One region of the Mesorhizobium koreense genome, then DNA from elsewhere that is predicted to be linked to it. Evidence: riboswitches for the same ligand, from Rfam matches in the RefSeq annotation. Region 1 holds a riboswitch; the other holds the start of a gene.
The links. Region 1 has a riboswitch for thiamine pyrophosphate ahead of thiM (hydroxyethylthiazole kinase). Riboswitches for the same ligand answer to the same signal wherever they lie in the genome.

Region 1 (4,912 bases):
TGGAATGCAGGGCATCGTGCCGGCGATCTCGCTGCTCGTCTCGCTCGGGCTCGGCTTCGAGGCGCCGGCGCTGCGCATGGCGGCGCTCAGGCGTCGCGACTGGCGCGAATGGGGCGTGGTCGAGGCCGACGGACACGACGAGGCGGCGATCCGCTATCTCGCGGACGAGGACACGGACATGCCGGCGCCCGCGCCCTATCCTCCTTCCGCCACTCCGGCGCCCACCACGTCGCCACGCCGTTCGGGCGCGGTTCCGGCGCTCGGGCTCTTCTCCTATCCGGGTCGTCACTGACATGCGCGTCGCAATCATCGATTACGGCTCGGGCAACCTGCGCTCGGCTACGAAAGCCTTCGAGCGGGCAAGCCGCGAGGCCGGCATCGGCGCCGAAATTGAACTGACGGCTGATGCCGGGCGCGTTCGAACGGCCGATCGTATCGTGCTGCCCGGCGTCGGCGCCTATGCCGACTGCCGAGCCGGTCTCGACGCAGTGCCGGGCATGGTCGAGGCACTCGAGGAGGTGGTGACGGCGAAGGGCCGGCCCTTCCTCGGCATCTGCGTCGGCATGCAGCTGATGTCCGAGCGCGGGCTGGAAAAGACGGTGACGAGCGGTCTTGGCTGGATCGCGGGCGACGTCAAGGTGATCAAGCCTGCCGACCCGGCGCTGAAAGTGCCTCAGATCGGCTGGAACACGCTTCGGCTCAGGCGCGAACACCAGCTTTTCGCCGGGATTCCGACCGGCGAGAAAGGGTTGCACGCCTATTTCGTGCATTCCTATCACCTCGATGCGAGGGAAGAGGGCGATGTGCTGGCGCTCGCCGACTATGGCGGGCCGGTCACCGCGGCTGTGGCGCGCGACAACTTCGCCGGTACGCAGTTCCATCCCGAGAAGAGCCAGGCGCTCGGCTTGGCCCTGATCGCCAATTTTTTAAGGTGGAGACCATGAAGAAGGGCTACTGGATCGCGATGGTGTCGATCACCGATCCCGAAAGGTTCAGGAATTATGTAGGAGCCTATGACGAGGCGTTTCGGAAGTTCGGCGGCAAATTCCTGGCCTCGAGCGGCGACGCCCGGTATCCGGAGGGATTTCCGGCCGAGCGTACGGTGATCGTCGAATTCGGCTCCTATGCCGACGCCGTTGCCTGCTACCATTCGCCGGAATACAAGGCCGCGCTCGAACTGCGCCGCGCCACCGCGACCTCGCACCTGGCCATCGTCGAAGGCCTCTGATCCTGGCCCGCAGCCGACCGTTCCGGAGCCGACCCGACCCGTGATCCTTTTCCCCGCCATCGACCTCAAGGACGGAAAATGCGTGCGCCTGAAGCTCGGCGACATGGCGACCGCGACCGTCTACAATGCCGACCCCGCCGCACAGGCCCGCGCCTTCGAGGAGCAGGGCTTCAGGTGGCTGCACGTGGTCGACCTGAACGGCGCCTTCGCCGGCAAGTCGGTCAACGGCGCGGCGGTCGGGGCGATCCTGGAGGCGACGGCAAACCCGGTGCAGCTCGGCGGCGGCATCCGCACTATTGCTCAAATCGAAGATTGGCTCAGTCGCGGGCTGGCGCGCGTCATTCTCGGCACGGTCGCCGTGCGCGATCCCGAACTGGTGCGAGAGGCCTGCCGCAGATTCCCCGGAAAGATCGCGGTCGGCATCGATGCGAAGGGCGGCAATGTGGCGGTCGAGGGCTGGGCGGAAGCGTCGGAACTCGGCGTCATCGAACTGGCGAAAAAATTCGAGGGAGCTGGCGTGGCGGCAATCGTCTATACCGACATCGACCGGGACGGCGTTCTCTCCGGCATCAACTGGGATGCCACCATCGGACTGGCCGATGCGGTCTCGATCCCGGTCATCGCGTCGGGCGGGCTTGCCTCGCTCGAAGACATAAGGCGCATGACCATGCCGGACGCGAAGAAACTCGAAGGCGCGATCTCCGGCCGCGCGCTCTATGACGGCCGCATCGACCCGAAAGAGGCGCTGGCGATCCTGGGCGGCCGCGCCTGAGATGCAGCCTGCGGCGCTTCGCCGTCTCATTTGGCCATGACATTGCCGCCTTGCCGTGCCATAAGGGCGACCGAGAGACAGGGGCGTCCGTCGCGAGACGGGCTGAGATGCACCCTTCGAACCTGAACCAGATCATGCTGGCGGAGGAAGTCGCTCGGGGCATAGCCTGAAGGACACTGCCCCGTGACCGCCCCGCCGAAAGGGGCGAAGATGACAAGCGGAAATTCTACACGAGATTTTTCTCTGGGCAGCCTGCTCGATGAGATGCGGCAGGCATCCCCGCTCGTGCAGTGCATCACCAACTACGTCGCCATGAACATCGCGGCCAACGTGCTTCTGGCGGCAGGCGCGTCGCCGGCAATGGTGCACGCCGAACGGGAAGCCGGCGAGTTCGCCCAGATCGCCGGCGCGCTCACTGTCAATATCGGCACGCTGTCGCCGGATTGGGTGGCCGGTATGCGCCGCGCGGCGGACGGAGCGAACCAGGCCGGCAAGCCATGGGTGCTCGACCCGGTGGCGCATTTCGCCACCGCCTACCGGCGCGACACGGTCGCCGGCCTGCTGGCGCTGCGGCCGGCCATCATCCGCGGCAACGCTTCGGAGATCATCGCGCTTGCCGGCGGGACGAGCGCGGGGCAGGGCGTCGACAGCGGCGATACGGTCGCGAGCGCGGAAGCTTCGGCGCTGGCGCTGTCGCGCAAGACCGACGCCACGGTCGCGGTGACCGGGGCGATCGATTTCGTCACCGACGGGAAGCGCGCCGTCCGCATCGAGGGCGGCTCCGCGCTGATGCCGCGCGTCACCGCGCTCGGCTGCTCGCTGACCTGCCTTGTCGGCGCCTTCACCGCGATCCGGCCGGCCGATCCCTTCGTGGCGTCCGTCGCGGCGCTGTCGGTCTTCGCCGTCGCCGGCGAGCGCGCCGGCCGCGTCGCGGAGGGGCCGGGCTCCTTCGGTTGGAAGTTCCTCGATGCGCTGGCAGCACTCGATCCCGCAACCCTCGACCGCGAGGCGCGGCTTTTGGAGGCGGTGCCGGCATGAAAAAGCCGTTCGACCTCTCGCTCTATCTGGTGCTCGACCCCGATCTCTGCGGGCCGATGGGCATGGTCGAGACCACGCGCGCGGCGGTCGCCGGCGGCGTCACCATGGTGCAATTGCGCGACAAGCATGCCTCTACCGCCGAGATGATCGAGATGGGCAGGGTGCTGAAAGTGGTGCTCGCCGGCACCAGCGTGCCGCTTATCGTAAACGACGATGTCGAGGCGGCGATCGCGCTTCAGACGGAGGGACTGCATGTCGGGCAGGAGGATTGCGACGCGCGCTCCGCCCGCGCCCGCATCGGTCCGGATATGATCCTCGGCGTCTCGGTCGAGACGGAAGCGCTCGCCGCCGCGATTGACCCGGCGATCGTCGACTATGCCGGGGTCGGCCCTGTCTTCGCCACCCCCACCAAGCCGGATCACAAGCGGCCGGTCGGCCTCGACGGGCTCGCGCGGCTGGTTGCCGCTTCGCCGGTGCCGACCGTCGCCATCAGCGGGCTGAAGGCCGAGCATGCCGCCCCGGTGCTGGCAGCCGGAGCGGATGGCCTCGCCGTCGTCTCGGCCATCTGCGGCAAGCCCGATCCGCGCCGCGCGGCGGAGGAGATTGTGGAAGCAATTTCTGCCGCGAGGCGGCAGATGCGGCCCGGCGAGAAGGCGGAGGCAGAGCGATGATCCGCAATGTCCTTTCCATCGCCGGTTCCGACCCGTCCGGCGGCGCTGGCATCCAGGCGGATCTCAAGACGTTCGCCGCGCGCGGCGTCTACGGCATGGCCGCCATCACGGCGCTGACGGCGCAGAATACGCAAGGCGTTTCCGGCGTCGAGGCGGTGTCCCCCGGTTTCGTCGAGGACCAGATCGAAGCAATCTTCGAGGATATCCGCGTCGATGCGGTGAAGATTGGTATGATCGCCAATGCTGGCATCGCCCGCGCCGTGGCCGGCGTGCTTTCGGCTCATCCGACCGTGCCGATCGTGCTCGACCCGGTGATGGTGGCGAAGGGCGGCTCGGCGCTGCTCGCGCCCGACGCGGTTGAGGCGCTGACGACGCGGCTGTTGCCGCTTGCGACGATGCTGACGCCCAACCTGCCGGAAGCTGCCGCGCTGCTCGGCGAGCCGGTGGCGGCCGACCGCGCCGGCATGTCGGCACAGGCGACGCGGCTCCGCGCGTTCGGGCCGGCGTCGGTGCTGATCAAGGGCGGCCATCTGGAAGGCGAGGGCAGCCCCGACGTGCTGGCGACGATGGACGGTCTGGAGTGGTTCGAGGCGGAACGTATCGCGACCCCAAACACGCACGGCACCGGCTGCACGCTTTCGAGCGCGATCGCCGCTGAACTGGCGAAAGGGGCGAACGCGCGCGAAGCGGTACGGGCGGCAAAAGCCTATATAGCCGGCGCCATCGCGGCCGCTGACCAGCTCTCGGTCGGGTCCGGCCACGGGCCGGTGCATCATTTCCATGCGCTCTGGCAAGCCTGATAGATTGGGGATTACCCCCACTCCGTCCCGCTTCGCGGGCCACCTCTCCCCCTCAAAAGGGGAGAGGAAGGGTGCCCGTCGCTTCAGCCGGCGCTTCCTCTCCCCCGTCGAGCGGGGGAGAGGTGGCCGCGAAGCGGACGGAGTGGGGGTCGATGCCGGAGCATTGACCGGCGTTCACAGCGGAACCGGGTTTCTCGTTGCGCTCGCAGTACCCCTGATCGCCTGGCAGCTTGCCATCTTCGTCTTCCGCCCCGCGCCCTACATCCTTCCTTCGCCGGTTGAGGTGCTTGCCGCATTCGCGCGTCAGCCCGGCTTCTTCGGCTGGAACGGGCTCGTCACGGTGAGCGAGATCGCGCTCGGCTTCCTCTGCGGCGCCTCGTTCGGGGCGCTGGTGGCGCTGGCG
Region 2 (4,912 bases), 1.1 Mb from region 1:
CCGCGACGGACTTAGCCGCCGGCGCGGTGCGCGCCGCCGCCCGGCGATCGTCGAGCTTCCTGCCGCCGCGCTGCGCCAGCATGTCGGTGTAGCCGCCGGCATATTCGGTCCAGGTGCCGTCGCCGTTCGGTGCGACGGTGCTGGTCACCGTGCGGTCGAGGAAATCGCGGTCGTGGCTGACCAGGATCACCGTGCCGGCGAAGCTCGCGACAAGCTCCTGCAACAGGTCGAGCGTCTCCATATCGAGGTCGTTGGTCGGCTCGTCCAGCACCAGGAGGTTGGACGGGCGGGAGAGCACCCGAGCGAGGATCAGCCTTGCGCGCTCGCCGCCCGAAAGCTCGCGCACCGGCGTGCGCGCCTGCTCGGCCTTGAACAGAAAATCCTTCATCCAGGAGACGACGTGCTTCTCCTCGCCATTGACGATGACCGTCTCGCCGCGCCCGTCGGTAAGGTAGTGCGCCAGCGTCTCGCGCGGATCGACCGCCTCGCGCTTCTGGTCGAGTGTGGCGATCTCCAGATTGACGCCGAGCCGCACCGTGCCGGTGTCGGGCGCAAGTTCGCCGGTCAGAAGCTTCAGGAGCGTCGTCTTGCCGGCGCCGTTCGCCCCGACGAGGCCGATGCGGTCGCCGCGGTTGATGCGGGTGGAGAAGCTGCGGACGATCGGCCGCTCGCCGTAGGATTTGGCGATATCCTTCGCCTCGATAACCAACTTGCCGGATTCGGCGGCGTCGCTGGCCGCCATGTTGGCGAGGCCCTCGGCGCGGCGGTGCGTGCGAAAATCCTGCCGCATGGCCTGCAATTCGCCGAGCCGGCGCATGTTGCGCTTGCGCCTCGCGGTCACGCCGTAACGCAGCCAGTGTTCCTCGCGCACGATCTGGCGGCCAAGTTTGTGCTGCTCGCGCTCCTCCTCCTCGAGCACCTGGTCGCGCCATTCCTCGAAATGCGCGAACCCCTTGTCGAGGCGAAGCGTGCGGCCACGGTCGAGCCACACCGTGGCGCGGCTGACGCGTTCCAGAAAACGGCGGTCGTGCGAGATGAGCACGATGGCCGAAGGCGAGCGGGCAAGCTCTTCCTCCAGCCACTCGATGGTGGAGAGATCGAGATGGTTGGTCGGTTCGTCGAGGAGCAGGATGTCGGGCCGGGGCGCCAGCACGCGCGCCAGCGAGGCACGCCGGGCTTCGCCACCCGAAAGGCTCGACGGATGTTCCTCGCCGGTTAGCCCCAGATGATCGAGCAGGTAGGTGACGCGGTGCGGATCGTCGGCGGGGCCGAGACCGGCCTCGACATAGGCGCGTACCGTGTCGAAGCCTTCCATGTCCGGCGTCTGCGGCAGGTAGCGTATGGTCGCCGACGGCTGGCGGAAGACCTCCCCGTCCTGGGGCTCGATGAAGCCGGCGGCGATCTTCAGCAGTGTCGATTTGCCGGAGCCGTTGCGGCCGACGAGCGCGATGCGTTCGCCGGGCATCGCCGAGAGCGAGGCGCCGTCGAGCAGCGGCGTACCGCCGAAGGTCAGCCTTATGCCGTCGAGATGAAGGAGCGGAGGGGCCATGAACTCTTGGGGAGCGAGAGGGCGGTGCGGTCAGGCCGTCATGTGGCTGCCAGAGTGGCGACAAGCAAGGCCCGCCCCTCCCGAAGCCGGACGACAAGCCCGTCCTTGACGACATTGGAGATCGTCAGGGACGAGCCGAACGGTACGACGACATCGTCGAGCGGCCATTTCGCGCCTTCGACCGTCAGCCCGCGAAGCTCGGAGAAGCCGAGGATGCTGAACATCGTCCCTGGGGGATAGTCGTAGCCCGCCCGGGCGTGAGGCAGTACGCTTCCTTCCTGCGCTCCGCTGGTCAAAAGCACGGATACGCCGCGTTCGGCAAGCTGGACGCCGAGCGCCATATGCAGGAAGGCATGATCGGCACGCGGGCCCCCGAAGGCACCGGCCAGCACCAGCGAGGTGGCACCGCGCGAAAGCGCCTCGCCGACGGCGATCTCGCCATCCGTGTGATCCTTATCGGGGGAGTAGACCATGCGCTCGATGCCGTCATAGGCATCCAGCCAATCGGGTTCGGTCGAATCGAAATCGCCCACCCACAATTCCGGAACGATCTTCAGCGGATCGGCATGGAGCAACCCCGAATCCGCCGCGACGACATGGGTGTCCGCGATCTGTCCAAGGAGACGGGGCGTGACGGTCAAATCGCCACCGAGAAGGATGGTGAAACGGCTCATGGCCGCGCCATATCACGCCCTTTGGCGCACAGGAAGCGCCTGGACCCGTATGGCGCCGGCTTGCAACGCATCATCCGCCGCTCTATGTCTCCTGTCGCTCTAACGGGGTGCCGGGACGTGTCATGCGGACCGGCTGAGAGGCCGGCGATCGGCCAACCCGTCGAACCTGATCCGGCTCGTACCGGCGGAGGGATTAGACGCTTCGGTTCCGGCGCCTCCCTCCCCGCATAAAAGGAGAGACCGATGCGCGGAACGATCTCCCTCCTCCTGGCAGCGCTGTTCGCGCCGTTTTCCGCTGGCGCGGCTGTGGCCGAAGGTTCGCTTACGATCTACACCTATGAGAGCTTCACCGCCGACTGGGGGCCGGGTCCGATCGTCCAGAAGGCATTCGAGGCGGAGTGCTCGTGCAACGTCCGCTTTGTTTCCGTCACCGACGGCGTTGCGCTGCTCAACCGGCTAAAGTTAGAAGGCCAATCGACCAAGGCCGATATCGTGCTCGGCCTGGACACCAACCTGACGACCGATGCCAAGGCGACTGGTCTTTTCACGCCGCACGGCGATCTCACGAACGAGGTCGATGTTCCCGGTGGGTGGAGCGACGATATTTTCGTGCCCTATGATTACGGCTATTTCGCCGTGGTCTATGACAGCGAGAAGCTGAAGGATCCGCCGAAGAGCATGGCCGAATTGGTGGACGGCGATCCAAGTGAAAAGATCGCGATCGAGGACCCGCGCACCTCCACCCCCGGACTTGGTCTCGTACTCTGGATCAGGAAAATCTACGGCGACAAGGCCACCGATGCCTGGGCGAAGCTGAAAGGCCGTGTGCTCACAGTCACGCCGGGATGGAGCGAGGCCTACGGACTTCTGACCAAGGGCGAGGCGCCGATGGTGCTTTCCTACACGACCTCGCCCGCCTATCACATGATCGAGGAGAAGACCGACCGGTATAAAGCGGCTTCCTTCGCGGAGGGGCATTACATGCAGATCGAGGTCGCGGGCATGACGAAGAAAGGCGCGGAAAATCCGCTCGCCGGAAAATTCCTCGATTTCATGACCGGCTCGAAATTCCAGGATGCGATTCCGGAGACGAACTGGATGTATCCGGCTGGTCGGACCGACAAGCCGCTCGATCCGGCCTTCGGCCAGCTGGTCAAACCGGCGAAATCCCTGATCTATTCAAGCGACGAAGTTGCCAAGAACCGCAAGGCCTGGGTCGACGAATGGCTCTCGGTGATGAGCAGATAGGCGTGGCTCCACTGGACGGTCGAGTAGCCGCCGGCGCAGTGGCGCTGGCGGCGGTGGCGCTTGTCGCCGGCGGTGCGCTTGCCGGGCTCGTCTTTCAGGCGGGCAGCGATTGGAGCGGCGCGTTCGCGGCTTTCGACCTCTATCTTTTGCGCGTGGCGCGGTTCACGCTTTTCCAGGCTGTGCTCTCGACTGTGCTCTCGGTGGCGCCGGCGGTGGTCGTGGCCCGGGCCTTTTCCAGACATCCGAAGTTTCCGGGCCGTGCGCTGATGCTCAGGCTGTTCGCCGTGCCGCTGGCATTGCCGGCGATCGTCGCGGCGCTCGGCGTGCTGGCCCTTTATGGCAGGGCGGGTATCTTCTCCGGCGCGCTTGCGAAGCTCGCCGGCGGCGACTGGTCGGGCGTCTACGGGCTCTCCGGCATCCTGATCGCACACGTCTTCTTCAACCTGCCGCTGGCGACAAGGCTTTTTTTGCAGGCGCTCGACACAGTACCGGACGATCAATGGCGGCTTGCCGCGCAACTCGGCATGGGCGCGCGCCCGGCCTTCCGTTTCCTCGAATGGCCGGCGATGCGGGCGAGCCTGCCGGGCATCGCCGGGCTCGTCTTCATGCTCTGCGTAACCTCCTTCACCATTGTCCTGATGCTCGGCGGCGGGCCGCGCGCGACGACGCTGGAGGTCGCGATCTATCAGGCGCTGCGCTTCGATTTTGATCCGGCGCGGGCGGTGGCGCTGACGGTGATGCAGATCGTCTTGGCGCTGGTGATCTTCATCGCCATCACGCGCCTTGGCGGAAATTATACGGCGATGGCGAACCTGTCGGTGACGAGGCGCCGCTACGCAATGGACGGGAAAGGGGAGAAGTCTTTCGACCTGCTCGTTATCGCCGTCGCCACCCTTTTCGTGGCGGGTCCGATGGCGGCTGTCGTGATCGCCGGCCTTGGCGCAGATCTCGGCAGGCTTGCGGCGGATGAGGCGGTGCGGTGTGCCTGTTTCACCAGTCTCGCTCTCGCGGCACCGGCGGCGTTCCTTTCCGCCGGCCTGTCGCTGGCGCTGGTCGCCTGCCGCCGCGCGCTCGAATACGGGCGGAGGCAGCGGCGCGCGTCATGGCTGGAATGGGCGTCCGGCAGCGGTGCGAGTCTTATCCTTGTGCTGCCGCCGACCGTCATCGGCGCCGGATGGTTCATCATCCTGCTTCGTCTCGGCGACGTCTATGCCGCCGCGCCGGCGATGGTGATCGCGGTGAATGCGCTTATGGCGATCCCGTTCGCCGTGCGCGTCGTGCAGCCCGCCTATGACGCGGCGAGCGCGCGTAACGAAAGGCTCTGCGGCGCGCTCGGCATTGCCGGCTGGAACCGTTTGCGCCTGATCGACGGGCCGGTACTCAGCCGCCCACTCGGTACCGCGTTCGCCTTCGCCATGGCGCTGTCGCTCGGCGATCTCGG

Region 2: it holds a riboswitch for thiamine pyrophosphate, as region 1 does, so the genes downstream of both, thiB (thiamine ABC transporter substrate binding subunit) here and thiM (hydroxyethylthiazole kinase) in region 1, are expected to answer to the same signal.

The regions. Positions count from the first base shown of each region.
Region 1 covers NZ_CP134228.1:413,089-418,000, reverse strand. Annotated here, with positions in the region: gene RBH77_RS01935 (DUF2628 domain-containing protein) at 1-292, shown strand, start outside; gene hisH (imidazole glycerol phosphate synthase subunit HisH) at 294-944, shown strand; gene RBH77_RS01925 (DUF1330 domain-containing protein) at 941-1,228, shown strand; gene hisA (1-(5-phosphoribosyl)-5-[(5-phosphoribosylamino)methylideneamino]imidazole-4-carboxamide isomerase) at 1,269-2,000, shown strand; TPP riboswitch at 2,070-2,166, shown strand; gene thiM (hydroxyethylthiazole kinase) at 2,211-3,038, shown strand; gene thiE (thiamine phosphate synthase) at 3,035-3,709, shown strand; gene thiD (bifunctional hydroxymethylpyrimidine kinase/phosphomethylpyrimidine kinase) at 3,706-4,509, shown strand; gene RBH77_RS01900 (ABC transporter permease) at 4,673-4,912, shown strand, end outside.
Region 2 covers NZ_CP134228.1:1,493,242-1,498,153, forward strand. Annotated here, with positions in the region: gene RBH77_RS07160 (ABC-F family ATP-binding cassette domain-containing protein) at 1-1,549, opposite strand, end outside; gene RBH77_RS07165 (thiamine diphosphokinase) at 1,588-2,223, opposite strand; TPP riboswitch at 2,317-2,433, shown strand; gene thiB (thiamine ABC transporter substrate binding subunit) at 2,467-3,471, shown strand; gene thiP (thiamine/thiamine pyrophosphate ABC transporter permease) at 3,447-4,912, shown strand, end outside.